DNA from 2 places in the Halomonas sp. MS1 genome. Region 2 is predicted to be linked to the other one. Evidence: predicted binding sites of a transcription regulator. Region 2 holds the regulator's gene; the other holds the start of a gene.

Region 1 (7,223 bases), 1.8 Mb from region 2:
CTGGGTGGCCTGCCAGTCACCTTGGACGAAGCCCGAAAGCCCGTCCACCTGATAGCCTGGATAGCGGGGCTCAACGCCCGAAGCCTGCTGTACCAGCCCTCCGGTAGTATCTGATACATCGGTATCGAACAGCATCTGGCTGGCATCGAATTTTTCGCGATCCAGGTCGAGCCCATAGGTCAATGAGATGTCATCACCCAGGCGCGACTCAAACAGCGCTTTAATACCGCTTAAATCAGTATTTTGTTGCGATGCACGAAACTGCAGGCCATCCGAGACAGGGTAAGGAAAGGCCTGGAAGCTGGATTCCTCTTCTCGGTGGAAGGCCTGTAGATAGAAGTTTTGCCCCCACAGGTTAGCGTGGTGGTAGTTGACGTTGACCAGCTTGCGGTCGGTTTCCGGGTCGCGCTGTGAACGGTAGCCGTCGCGAATCTCGGCATCGTTCAAGTTGGGCGTGGCTGCGTCGAGGTTGGGAAAGTAAACACCCCGGTTACCTTCGTAGCCGGAACGATACAGCTGGGCGCCCAGCTCCAGGCTCTGTTCGTCGGTCAAACGGAACGAGAGGTTGCCCAATACATCAATGCTGCGATTGTCCTGCAGGTCGGTCTGGGCAATATCAGGAAAGATCTCCTGACCGCTGCCGTCATAGTGACGGCCGTTGTCCACAATGGAGGTACCCAGATAGCCCTGAACCCGCTCATTGCCGCCGCTGATTGATTGCGACAGACGTCGATCCATATCATCGCTGTTGTTGAAGCCTGTGGTGATGCCAGCTTCGGTGCGCCAGTTCAGGCCTTCTTCGCCTTTGCGCGTAATGATATTGATCAAGCCCCCCGTAGCACCGCCGCCATACAGGCTGCTGGCACCGGAAAGCACTTCTACACGCTCAATATTGAAGGGATCAATGGCATCGAACTGACGGGAAAGCCCACGTGAACTGTTCAGAGATACGCCATCGATAAGCACCTGCACGCCCCGACCACGCATGTTTTGCCCATAATTGGTGCGCCCTTGCGGTGCCAGATCCAGCCCCGGCACAAGTTGCCCCAAAGCCGTCTTTAGGTCTGCACCATTGCGGGTCTGCTGTTGCAGCATCTCTTTATCAATCACCCATACCGCGCCAGGTATTTGACTGATCTGGGTTGGGGTGCGGGAGCCAACCACCACCATGGTATCTCCAGCGTTTGCGTTTAGCGTGGATCCAGACGTTGTGTTTTGGGCGAAAACATCGCTGGAAAAGCCTAGTAATAGACCCGTGCCAATGAGTGCAGCCGTTGAAGAAGACCAGTCAGACATGGTGAACAATCCGCAAGCAGTTAGGGAGTAGGAGGCGGAGAGTATCACCACAACAATCAAAGTCAATGATATTGATTCGTGTTTATTAAGTGGGTATGACGCTCTTTACGTCATCAACATCAACGTATTAAGCCACCACTTAGTCGGCAATAGGCGTCGTCAACCTATTGCCGTCCGTTCTGGATTTAGGCGGGCTTGTCATCCTCTGAACCATCACTGTTCGGTTCAGGAGCGGGGGTTGGTGGTGCTTCTGCTTCAATGGGGGAAGGACTCGTTGAGGTAGACGCTTCCACGGCGGCCTCAAGGCTGGCCACTTGGCGCTCTAGAGCTTCAACGCGTGAGCGGGTGCGCTGCAATACATCCATCAAAATATCAAAGTCTTCCCGTGACACCAGCTCCAACCTGTCAAAGGCACCACGCACTACCTGCTGTACGCCTTTTTGAATATCTTCCGGGGCTTGGGAGGCGTTCTGTAAACGATCCCCAATTTGCTGGGCTAAACGGCTAATGCGATCTTGAGGCGCCATCGCTCTCTCCTTAAATGACCACGCATAAATGTGCACTGCTTACTAATAAGGATACGCAACCCGCCGTCGATGCGCATGCATCGTTTGCAAATTAGCCTCTGGCCTCTCTTTATCGGCGGGGTGCATCGAAGGAGTGCATCGAAATAGAGCGCCGCGTTTTTATTCATGTTCTTTTATGGTGCAAGCGGGCAGTGGCGGCGGCTACTAAGTCTTCCTTGCCACCGAAAAATCTTAATTTTTATAAAACAAACTGCTGACTTATAAGAAAAAAAAGTTGGGTGGCACGGTATGCGCATTAACGAGATAAGCAGTTAATTCGGGCGGCGCTGCCGCTACCTAATCCAGCAGGGGAGATCCGGGATGAAACTCATCACCGCTATCATCAAGCCATTCAAACTTGACGACGTTCGTGAAGCGCTCGCTGACAACGGCGTTCAGGGCATCACGGTGACTGAAGTTAAAGGCTTCGGTCGTCAAAAGGGGCATACCGAGCTGTATCGGGGGGCAGAGTACGTCGTCGACTTTCTACCCAAGGTAAAAGTTGAAGTGGCCGTGGACGACACCCGGTTAGAGAGCGTATTGGAAGCGATCTGTAGCGCAGCTAACAGCGGCAAGATCGGTGACGGCAAGGTGTTTGTGACACCGCTTGAAGACGTTATTCGGATTCGGACAGGCGAACGCGGTGCAGACGCCGTTTGAAGCTGTTTTTTCGGATCATTTCTATAGTTCAACGGGGAACTTAAAATGAATGAGTTGACTGATCTGAGCTACGCGCTCGACACGTTTTACTTCCTAATTTGCGGCGTGCTCGTCATGTGGATGGCCGCTGGCTTCTCAATGCTTGAGGCTGGCTTGGTACGTTCGAAAAACACCGCCGAGATTCTGACCAAAAATATCGCGCTGTTTGCGATTGCCTGCACCATGTACTTGCTGGTGGGTTACTACATTATGTATTCCAGCAGCGCGGGTGGCTTCCTACCCAACCTTGGTTTCTTGATTGGCGCTGAAAACAGCGTGGATGCAGTGACCGCAGGCGGTGATGATGCGCCTTACTACTCAATGCGCTCTGACTTTTTCTTCCAGGTAGTGTTTGTGGCCACAGCCATGTCGATTGTGTCTGGTGCGGTTGCTGAGCGCATGAAGCTGTGGGCATTCCTGGCCTTCGCAGTGGTGATGACAGCCTTTATTTATCCGGTGTCTGGCTACTGGACGTGGGGCGGCGGCTGGTTGTCTGAAGTCGGCTATTCCGATTACGCGGGTTCCGGCATTGTTCACTTAGCAGGTGCCGCGGCTGCCTTAGCGGGTGTATTGGTGCTTGGCCCACGTAAAGGTAAGTACGGTAAAGATGGGTCTATCCACGCGATTCCCGGCGCCAACATGCCGCTGGCCACACTGGGTACTTTTATCCTTTGGATGGGTTGGTTCGGTTTCAACGGCGGCTCTGAACTGAAAATGTCCGACATCAGCTCTGCCAACAACGTTGCTCAGGTGTTTGTTAACACCAATGCGGCCGCTGCCGGTGGCGTGCTTGCCGCACTGATTCTTGCCAAGCTGTGGTTCCGTAAAGCGGACCTTACCATGGCGCTTAACGGTGCTCTGGCTGGTCTTGTCGCGATTACTGCGGATCCTCTGTCGCCCTCTGCGCTAGGTGCTGCGGTGATTGGGGCGGTGGGTGGCTTGATCGTTGTCGCTGCGATCGTCACGCTGGACAAACTGAAGCTTGATGATCCGGTCGGTGCGATCTCGGTACACGGTGTGGTGGGTATCTGGGGCGTGCTGGCGGTACCGTTGACCAATGGCGACGCTTCTTTCGGCGCACAGCTGATCGGTATCGTTGGTATCTTTGGCTGGGTATTCGTTGCCAGCCTGGTGGTATGGCTGGTGCTGAAAGCCATCATGGGTATCCGCGTTAGCGAAGAAGAAGAGTATGAAGGTGTCGATATTGCTGAGTGCGGTCTTGAAGCCTATCCCGAATTTAGCGTTAAGAAATAAGCTTACGCTAATGAAATGAGCTGGCGTGCTCTTTTGGCCTCCCCTAGCGGGAGGCCTTTTTGCCTTAGTGCATTGTTACAATCCATAGGCGCTGATTTTTTATTCTCTGCCTGTAGCGGTGTATGCTTAACGCTAACGGGCTTGGCTAACAGCAGTGTCCCGCCAACCTTTAATAAAAGGCCACCAAGCTAGAGGATGTCGCAATGAAATTGATCTCAGCCATTATCAAGCCGTTTAAGCTTGATGACGTACGCGAATCGCTCTCTGATATCGGCGTGCAGGGCATTACGGTAACGGAAGTGAAGGGCTTTGGCCGTCAGAAAGGTCACACAGAGCTATATCGTGGTGCAGAGTACGTGGTGGATTTTCTGCCCAAAGTAAAGCTAGAAGTTGCGGTAGATGACGATATGGCGGAACAGGTTATTGATGCCATTACGCAGGTTGCCAACACAGGCAAAATCGGCGACGGCAAAATCTTTGTCATGCCGCTGGAGCAGGTGATCCGTATTCGTACCGGTGAAACCGGTAAAGACGCGGTTTAGGTTTGTTAACTGTGAGTGGTGAATGGTAAGTAAAAAGCAGTAAGTTGCTGAACTGTAGGTAGTAAGCAGCACAAAGCCCCTGTGGATCATCTCCAGCAGGGGCTTTGTATTAGTGATGTAGTCATTAAAGCGACTAGAATTTTCCTACTCACTACTCACTACTCACTACTCACTACTCACTACTCACTACTCACTACTCACTACTCACTACTCACTTCTCAACAAAGGCACGCTCAATTACGTAATCGCCCGGCTCGCCCATCCGCGGAGAAATATTCAGGCCCAATTCGTCTAGCAGCGCGCTAGTGTCGTCGAGCATGGCGGGGCTGCCGCAAATCATCGCGCGGTCTTGGCGCGGATCAATCGGCGGAAGACCGGTGTCTTCAAACAGCTTGCCGCTGCGAATGTGATCGGTCAGGCGTCCCATGGTGTGGAATTCTTCACGGGTGACCGTGGGGTAGTACACCAGCTTCTCGGCAATCTCTTCGCCTAAATACTCGTGAGCAGGCAGCTCTTTGGTAATAAAGTCGGCATAGGCAAGTTCAGATACTTCGCGTACGCCATGCACCAGCACTACTTTTTCAAAGCGCTCGTACACTTCTGGGTCTTGGATCAGGCTCATAAACGGTGCAAGGCCTGTTCCGGTGGAAAGCATGTAAAGGTTGCGGCCGGGAAGCAGGTCATCGCATACCAGCGTGCCCGTAGGCTTGCGGCTGACCATAATTTGGTCGCCAACTTGAAGGTGCTGCAAGCGCGAGGTGAGCGGGCCATCGGGTACTTTGATGCTGAAAAATTCCAGATGGTCTTCGTAATTGGGGCTGGCGATGGAGTAAGCACGCATCAGCGGTTTGCCGTTCACTTCCAGGCCAATCATCACAAACTGACCATTTTTGAAGCGTAGGCTACGCTCGCGAGTGGTGCGGAAGCTGAACAGGGTGTCGTTCCAGTGGTGAACGCTGAGGACTTCTTCCAGGGCAAACTTGCTCATGCTAACTCCTCCAATGGGCAGAGTGGCCTAAGCCTCGTCTGCCATATTCTAAAAAAGCATAAAAAATGACTAAATATGTTGCTACTAATTCTAAATAAAGAGAGATATATCTGTTAAGCGAATTATACTGATAACACTTATCTAAAGAATAGATATGTCGCCGAAACAAGATAGGTTGTCTCTATGCATTACACCCTGCGCCAGTTGGAAGTCTTTGTGGCCGTCGCCCAGCACGAAAGTGTTTCTCAGGCGGCGCGTGCCCTCGCTATGTCCCAATCTGCTACCAGTACGTCGCTCGCGGAGCTTGAGCGTCAGTTTGACTGCCAGCTTCTCGACCGCATGGGAAAACGGCTGAAGCTTAATGCGTTGGGCTTTCAACTGTTGCCAAAAGCGGTGGCCTTGCTGGACAGGGCCGAAGAGGTAGAGGAACTGTTGCGCGGCCAGCAGGGCGTAGGCGCATTAGATGTGGGCGCAACGCTAACCATTGGCAACTATCTAGCCACTCTGTTGATCAGCGATTTCATGCAGCGCTACCCAGGCAGTCGGGTGCGGCTAGCGGTGCGTAACACGCGGCACATTATTGAGAGTGTACGCCAGCACTCGCTTGATTTAGGGCTGATTGAAGGGCAGTGCGACGACGATATGATTATTAGCCAGCCATGGGTAGAGGATGAGCTGTGCGTCTTCTGCTCACCGCGCCACCCGTTGGCGGGTCGCGAGCATCTTGAGCTGGAACAACTGTTGCGTGAAGACTGGATTATGCGCGAGGAGGGTTCTGGCACCCGCATGACTCTTGAGCACGCCGCGCGGCATCGGCGTAGTCGGTTTAATACCCTGTTGGAGCTTGAGCATACCGAGGGTATTAAGCGGGCAGTAGAGTCGGGCCTGGGGATTGGCTGCGTTTCTAGGCTAGCACTACGCGATGCTTTCCGGCGTGGCAGCTTAGTGCCTCTGCCCACACCGGAATTAGACTTAAAACGTCAGTTCACGTTCATCTGGCACCGCCACAAGTACCTTACCACGGGGATACGAGAGTTCTTGCGACTTTGCCGCGAGATGACCGCAGGTGCCAAGCGCAGCGATGATATTCCACTGCCGCCGATTCCTTAGTCACTTAATACGATAGTCACTCAATACGATGGCAAAGCGTTGGTTGCGTTGACGGTTAGAGGAGCCGAAGGGTGTTGAGACAGCTTAAAGCTGCTGATGGTGCCCTTAAGATGATCAGCTTGTTCTTTCAGCTGTTCAGCGGCAGTGGTGGACTCTTCCACCATGGCAGCATTCTCCTGGGTCATACGGTCAAGTTCAGACACGGCGATATTGATCTGTTTAATACCATCGCTCTGCTCACTCGTGGCGGAGTTGATTTCCTCTAACACATCGGTGACGCGAGTGATATGAGCGACAATGTCCTGCATGGTTGCGCCTGCGTTTTGCACTAATACAGTGCCGTTATTCACTCTGCTTTGTGAGTCTTCAATGAGCTTTTGAATATCGTTGGCGGCTTCACTACTGCGTCCTGCTAATTTGCGTACTTCATCAGCAACGACCGCAAAACCACGGCCATGCTCCCCTGCCCGGGCGGCTTCTACGGAGGCGTTAAGGGCCAGTAAGTTGGTTTGGAAGGCAATACTGTTCATTAGCGTGACGATTTCGCCAATTTTATGGGAGGCCTGGGAAATATCTTCCATCGTGGTAACCACATTGGCGACCACTTGCCCGCCTTCCTTAGCTACGTTCGTGGCCGTTTGAGATAGCTTATTGGCTTCTTGGGCCGATGCGGCGGTGTGCTCCACGGTGCTGGTGATCTGTTCTATTGAAGCCGAGGTCTGCTGCAGGCTAGAAGCCGCATTATCGGTACGGCGGGATAGATCCTGG
Region 2 (7,223 bases):
TTAGTAGGCAGTGTCTAGCGGTGGACCCTTTAGCTAACAGGCTGTTCACGAATTTTTGCTGTTATAAGGTCCAATAGCTCACGTTGGCTAGCCGCTCTACGAAGCTGCTGACGTGTGTCAACGCTGTTCATGATAGACGCCACTTGCCCTAATAAGGCTAAGTGCGTGTCGTCCGCCTCTTCGGGTACTAAAAGTACGAAAACAAGGTCGACGGGATCGCCATCAATAGCATCGAAATCTACAGGCTCGGCTAACTTTAAAAAACCAGCGATAGGCGAGCTGCAGTGAGGGCTACGGGCGTGAGGAATGGCAACGCCGTTGCCTATTCCAGTGCTACCCAAACGCTCACGACCAATCAGGCGGCTGAAGACTTCTTGGCTATCTAGGCTTGGCGTGTTTTGCGCAATAAAGGTGCTGAAAAATTCCAGCACCCTTTTTTTGCTGCCCCCGGGGACGTCATACAGCACGCGCTCCGGGGGAAGTATGGTTTCCAACGTCATTGAGTTAACGCACGCCAGCGCCTTGGGCGCGAGCTTGTGCTTTTTCCTTGTGTTTAACGAGTTGACGGTCAATTTTGTCCGCTAGTGCATCAATCGCAGCATACATATCATTGTCTAATGCTTCTGCGTGTAGATCGGCTCCTGCAGCATGCAGGGTGCAGGCAGCTTGCTGACGCTCCTTTTCAACAGATAAGGTTACTTGTACGGTGGTGATGTTGTCATAATGGCGCTCAACGCGTTCCAGCTTCTCATTTACATAGTCACGCAAGGCGTCAGTCAGATCTACGTGATGACCAGTGATATTTACTTGCATTGACGTGCTCCTTATCCATCGGACTGTTCTTCGATTGTAACCCTTTTTGCGCTATTGCAAAGCCCCTAGACAGACTTTGTCTCGTTAGCACTGTTTTATTAGCGTAAACGGCGGCGCTCGCTTGAAGAGGGAATGCCCATCGACTCGCGATATTTGGCCACCGTTCGCCTTGCTACATTAATGCCACCCTCTTCCAATAGCGCCACGAGGCGGCTGTCTGAGAGCGGTTTGCCGGGCGGTTCATCTTGCACCAGTTTTTTGATTCGAGCCCGGATGGCGGTGCTGGAATGACTGTCGCCGCCGTCCTGGCCACTTACTTGGCTGGAAAAGAAGTATTTGAGTTCGAACACACCGCGCGGGGTATGGATATATTTCTGGGTGGTGACCCTGGAAATAGTAGATTCATGCATTTCAACGGCGTCTGCGATGTCGGCTAAAATCAGCGGTTTCATGGCTTCTTCACCGTGTTCCAGAAAGCCTATTTGGCGCGCTATGATTTCTCGGCCCACCCGCAGTAGCGTATCATTTCGACTTGAAAGGCTCTTGATGAGCCAGCGCGCTTCCTGGAGATGCTCTTTTAAAAACTGGTTATCTTGGCTCTTGTCAGCCCGTTTGATGAGGCTTGCGTAGTCAGGTTGAATGCGCAAGCGCGGCAGTGCCTCTGGGTTTAGCTCCAGGTGCCATCCTTCGTGGTCATGGCGGACGACTAAATCTGGCGTTACATAGCTGTCATCTGTGTCGCCAAAGGCACTTCCTGGGCGAGGATCAAGGCTGCGGATCAAGCGAATGACGTCATCAAGCTGCTCATCATCCAGGCTTAACCGCCGCTTTAGCAAACGCACATCATCCTTACCGAGCGCTTCAAGAAATTGACGCACTAGCCGCTTGGCAGGCATCAGCAGCGGTGTATCTTCGGGTAGTGAGGCGAGCTGCAGCATTAAGCACTCCCGCAGGTCGCGCGCAAATACACCGGTGGGCTCAAACTGTTGAAGGCGCAGCAAGGTTGTTTCAACTTCACGCTGGCTAAGGCCTTCATGCCCTTGGGCTTTAAGTCCTTCGCGAATGTCATTGAGAGGCTGGGTTAGGTAGCCGTTGGCATCCAGTGCATCGATGAGGCTTTCAGCAATGGCATGGTCGCGTGGTGAAAAATCTGTCATGGCGAGTTGCCAAAGTAAGTGGCCATGCAAACTTTGACCCGCGGCTTGACGCTCAAAGTCAGGCCCCTCGCTGCTGGTGCCATGGCTGCCTAGGTCTTGATAAGTGTCTGACCAGTCACTGTCAGTAGAGAGTTCATTAGGAATGCTTTCGGACCATTCAGCTTCCTGGGGTTCACTAACGGCCTGTTCGCCGAACTCATCTTCCTGCTCAAGCATTGGATTGGCATCAAGTGCTTGCTGAATTTCTTGACGGAGGTCCAGCGTTGATAGCTGTAACAGGGCGATGGCCTGCTGCAGCTGAGGTGTCATGGTCAGCTGTGTACCGATACGCAATTGAAGAGAAGCTTTCATGACCATCTGAGAACCACTCGTTAATCAGAAAGCTCCACCCTAGTGCGAGTTATGGCTTGGTGCAAGTGCAATAACTATGCCACCACTACTATTTTTTCTGCAGGTGGCTGTTTACAGGCGGAAATCAGCCCCCAAATAAACGTCTCTTACCCGCTGGTTGTTGAGAATTTCCTGAGGGGGGCCACTGGCGATGATATGACCGTCACCTACAATGTAGGCAATATCGCAAATATCTAGTGTTTCCCTGACGTTATGATCAGTGATCAGCACGCCGATATGGCGTTTTTTGAGGGCTCGAATGATCGTTTTAATATCACCCACTGAGATCGGGTCAACGCCGGCAAATGGCTCATCAAGCAGAATAAAGGCAGGCTCTGTCGCGAGGGAGCGTGCGATCTCAACACGTCTACGCTCTCCGCCCGAAAGACTCATGCCGAAGTTGTCACGAATGTGCGTGATGTGGAAATCTTCGAGTAGCGACTCAAGGCGCTGCTCCCGGGCGTTACGATCGAGTTCTTTACGAGTTTCCAAGATTGCCATTATGTTGTCGGCGACAGAAAGTTTGCGAAAAATAGAGGCTTCCTGAGGCAAGTAGCCAATACCTGCCATTGCACGTTCGTGCATGGGGGCATGGGTTAAATCAAGCTCGTCAATGCCAACCTTTCCCGCATCAGACTTTACCAAGCCGACAATCATATAAAACGATGTCGTTTTGCCAGCGCCATTGGGGCCTAGCAGCCCTACCACGCTGCCTTGAGATATCTCTAGGTTAATATCTTTAACGACACGGCGGCGTTTATAGCTTTTGGCTAGGTGGCGAGCATAAAGGGTTTTTATCGGCGCTGATTCTGAGGCTGTGGTTTGAGGTGCAGGCTCTGCGTTATTTGTCGCCACTGGACACTCCTATTGTTCCGGCTGAAGAGTCATGCGGATACGTTGTGGTTCACTACCACTAACATCAGAACGCGCCTGAACCACACCTTGGTCGATAAAATACTCTAAGCGTCCACCTTCAAAGCGATCTGCTTGCTGGGTCAGTTCCGCTTGGTCAATGAGCTCTACCCGACGCTCGGCAACATGATAAATAATGCGCTTTGCCCAGCCTTCCATTGGGCTAGCTTGGTCTTCGAGCTGGTTGCGTATATAGGCTCGTCCACCGGTTGCAACGGCGCGCGATAGCTCGCCAGCATCGTTGCGCTGAATCTCAACGCGATCTCCGCGCAGTTGCATATTGCCCTGCCGAATATCGACGTTGCCTGAATACACAGCAGTGCCTGCGCGTTGATCGAGATCTAAACGGTCAGCCTCTACTTCTACGGGGGCTTGGCTTTGTGCCATGACCGGTAGCGCTGCCGCTGAAATGGGTAGTGCAATGACGAAGAGTGCCGTGCGAATAAGAGCGTTCATCGCGACTCCTACTGAGAACGAGTGGCAGGCGGGTGAACGCCGCGCACGTTATTGGTTAAGCGGATCTGGCTATCATCCAGCCATACATCCATGCGTGAAGCGCCAATGCGCTGGGGCGGTTGCTGAAGTATGGTTTCGGCATCGCTCCAAGCATGACGGGTGGTGCCATCATAATGTAATAACTCTGTATTCAGCTGCCAGCCCTCGTCGGGTGCAAGTAATTGGGCTGAGCCAGCTAGCGTGAGCACCTGCGTGTCAGTATTTAGGGTGCCGGTCTTCGCCGTCGCTAGCCATTGACGCTCTTCGCTATCGAATAGTGTTGCCCTGGGGGAGAAGACATCTGTCATCGCCGTTTGAGGGGTATGGACTAAGCGCGGCGTCGTCAGCGACTGCTGGATGGCACCGGTGTCACCAAACAGAGTGATTTCTGCATTCTCTAATACATGGCCGGGCTCTTGAGCGCGAGCCTCAGCGTCGATTGATTGGTCTTGAGGGCCGCGTGGATCCAACCATACCAGTATGCCACCTAAGGCAAGCACCATGATGGTTATCCAAATGCGTTTTTTAACCCAAAAGCGCATTACGATTGGCCGTGCAGGTACGTATCTAAAACAGCATCCCAATGGCCTTGAGACATCAATAAAGTGTCGCAGATTTCACGCACAGCGCCGTGGCCACCAAGCCGGTCGGTGATCCAGTCAGCGTGGGTATGCATATAATCAGGAGCATTAGGGACGGTGATGCCTACGCCAGAACGTTTCATTGGAGCAAGGTCGGGTAGGTCGTCACCACAATAAGCAACCTGCTCAAGCGTAATATCTAGGCGTTGGCAAAGCGCGCGTAGCGTAGTGAGTTTATCCTCGCACCCTTGATACACATGGGTAATGCCTAACGACGCAGCACGTTGGCTGACCATGGGAGAATCACGCCCAGTAATTAAGGCAACATGGATTCCGACGCGCTTCAAAAGTTTGAGGCCGTGGCCATCTTGGGTATGAAACGCTTTGATTTCGATACCGTCAGCTTGGAAATAGAGGCGGCCATCGGTAAGTACGCCGTCAACGTCAATGGCAAGCAATTTTACGCGACGAATCCGGTCTTGTAGAGCGTCAGGTAGGGCCATGAAGCCTCCGTATTATTAATGTCTGAAAGGAATGATTAAATGACACCGCTAGCAAGTAAGTCATGCATATGCAGCGCGCCAATGGGGCGCTGCTGATCATCCACGACCGCCAGTGCGGTGATTCGACTGTCTTCCATGATGCGTACCGCTTCAGCTGCTAACACATCGGGACCGATACGTTTTCCAGGGCGTGTCATCACATCATCAACTAGGACGTCACGTAGGTCATGAAACTGATCCAGCGTTCGGCGTAAGTCACCGTCGGTATAAACGCCGGCAAGGCGTCCTTCGCTATCGACGACGCAGGTAAAGCCCAGCCCTTGGCGAGTAATTTCCAACAGTGCGTCCCGTAGCGGGCTGCCTAATGCTACTTGGGGGAGGCGTGATCCGTTGTGCATTAAATCCTTTACACGCAAAAGTAGGCGTTTGCCGAGGCTTCCACCTGGGTGTGAGAGCGCAAAATCTTCCGCGGTGAAGCCACGTGCTTCTAATAATGCCACGGCTAAGGCATCACCTAAGGCAAGTGCCGCAGTGGTTGAACTAGTCGGCGCTAAGTCGAGAGGGCAGGCTTCGCGTTCAACGCCGCTATTAAGGTGAGCATCGGCGTGTTTGGCTAATGTGGACCCCGGGCGTCCCGTCATGCTGACAAGGGGGGTTCCTAGGCGTTTCAACAGCGGAAGCAGCGCGGTGACCTCTGCGGTTTCGCCAGAGTTCGAGAGGGCTAGCACAACATCTGCGCGGGTGATCATACCGAGATCGCCGTGACTGGCTTCACCTGGGTGTACAAAAAAAGCAGGCGTACCGGTGCTTGCCAGCGTTGCAGCTAGCTTGCCCGCAATGTGGCCGGACTTACCCATGCCGGTTACCACTACGCGGCCCTGGCAGGCAAGGATAAGTTCACAAGCGTGGTCAAAACTCTCATCAAGCTTTGCCTGAAGCCCACCGATAGCGGCTTGCTCAATTTGCAGTGTGCGCAGCGCACTTTCACGCAGTGGGCTAGGTGTCGATAGTGGCTGGCGCATGAGGGCATCTCTTTTCATAAGCGGTCAAAAGTAGGTCGCTAAGAATAACATCTTGGCGCGGTTTGTAGGTAAGGCGCGTATCCTACTCCTCAGTGCGGTTGCAATGAGCGCATCTGTTACTGTGAGTAGCGTTCAGTTACGATGTTCGATAATATTTCGAAAACACTGTTTTTTAAACTGTCTGTGCTTTTAAACTAGCTGTTTTTTTGAATTATTTGTTTTTAACTAACTCATGCGTAGCCAGCATATACTATTGCTGCTGCGGCAAGACGACCATCAAGGCCAGCCAGCCCATGACCGATGCTCCCTTCATCGAAATTGAAGATTTGTACTTCTCGCGGGGTGATCATGATATTTTTCGCGGCATCAATATGACGATTTCGCGTGGCCAGGTAACGGCCATCATGGGGCCAAGCGGCACCGGCAAGACGACCCTTTTAAAGCTAATTGGTGGGCAATTAACGCCTGACCGGGGGCGAGTGCTAATCGATGGTCAAGATGTCCATCGCCTATCGCGTAAGGCCTTGTTTACGCTGCGTAAGCGTATGGGTATGTTATTTCAGAGCGGCGCACTGTTTTCGGATCTTGATGTATTTGAAAACGTAGCGTTTCCGCTTCGGGTGCATACTGACTTGCCTGACCCTATGATACGCGATCTAGTACTTCTTAAGTTACAGGCAGTGGGTTTGCGCGGGGCTAGGCACTTGTCGCCTGCTGAGCTTTCGGGGGGGATGGCAAGGCGTGTGGCATTGGCACGGGCGGTAGCGCTTGACCCAGAGTTAATCCTTTATGATGAGCCTTTTGTCGGGCAAGACCCCATTTCTATGGGGGTGCTTGTACAGCTAATTAAGCGGCTGAATCAGGCACTGTCGCTTACGTCAGTGATCGTTTCGCACGATATCAAAGAGACCCTCAGCATTGCGGATTATCTGTACCTCATTGCCGATGGGCAGGTGGTAGCCTCTGGCACGCCAAGTACCTTAGATACGAACCAAGATCCCCGAGTAAGCCAGTTTATTCATGGTGAGCCAGATGGGCCGGTGCCGTTTCACTATCCCGCTGAGACGCTTTACCGCGATATTCTAGGCCAAGCCTCCGCAGGGAAGGTGCGTTAAATGCAATCAAATATTAAACATGCTATTTCGCATGTTGCTCGGCTGGGGCAAAAAGGGTGTGATGCCTTAGAGTCGTTAGGGCGCGCAGGTGTCTTTCTTGCTCAGTCGGCTGTAGGGGTGCCTTCTCGGGAAGGGTGGTCGCTGTGGCTGCGCCAAGTGCACTTTGTCGGTGTACTGTCTCTGGCTATTGTGCTGGTGTCAGGGCTGTTTATAGGCATGGTGCTTGCGCTACAGG

What was found. The regulator sigma-54, encoded in region 2, starts transcription at its own class of promoters, with help from an activator protein. The targets are predictions, from matches to a motif close to TGGCACNNNNNTTGCTNT.
Region 1: the regulator sigma-54 is predicted to act here: its motif matches at 2,103-2,120, upstream of NF683_RS06200 (P-II family nitrogen regulator).

What each region holds. Positions count from the first base shown of each region.
Region 1 covers NZ_CP098926.1:1,390,931-1,398,153, reverse strand. Annotated here, with positions in the region: gene NF683_RS06210 (TonB-dependent receptor) at 1-1,296, opposite strand, end outside; gene NF683_RS06205 (accessory factor UbiK family protein) at 1,482-1,823, opposite strand; gene NF683_RS06200 (P-II family nitrogen regulator) at 2,184-2,522, shown strand; gene NF683_RS06195 (ammonium transporter) at 2,568-3,815, shown strand; gene glnK (P-II family nitrogen regulator) at 4,019-4,357, shown strand; gene NF683_RS06185 (ferredoxin--NADP reductase) at 4,569-5,345, opposite strand; gene NF683_RS06180 (LysR family transcriptional regulator) at 5,529-6,455, shown strand; gene NF683_RS06175 (methyl-accepting chemotaxis protein) at 6,476-7,223, opposite strand, start outside.
Region 2 covers NZ_CP098926.1:4,222,748-4,229,970, reverse strand. Annotated here, with positions in the region: gene ptsN (PTS IIA-like nitrogen regulatory protein PtsN) at 30-500, opposite strand; gene hpf (ribosome hibernation-promoting factor, HPF/YfiA family) at 505-813, opposite strand; gene NF683_RS19635 (RNA polymerase factor sigma-54) at 912-2,327, opposite strand; gene lptB (LPS export ABC transporter ATP-binding protein) at 2,433-3,158, opposite strand; gene lptA (lipopolysaccharide transport periplasmic protein LptA) at 3,225-3,728, opposite strand; gene lptC (LPS export ABC transporter periplasmic protein LptC) at 3,737-4,309, opposite strand; gene NF683_RS19615 (KdsC family phosphatase) at 4,309-4,851, opposite strand; gene NF683_RS19610 (KpsF/GutQ family sugar-phosphate isomerase) at 4,887-5,873, opposite strand; gene NF683_RS19605 (ABC transporter ATP-binding protein) at 6,167-6,988, shown strand; gene mlaE (lipid asymmetry maintenance ABC transporter permease subunit MlaE) at 6,989-7,223, shown strand, end outside.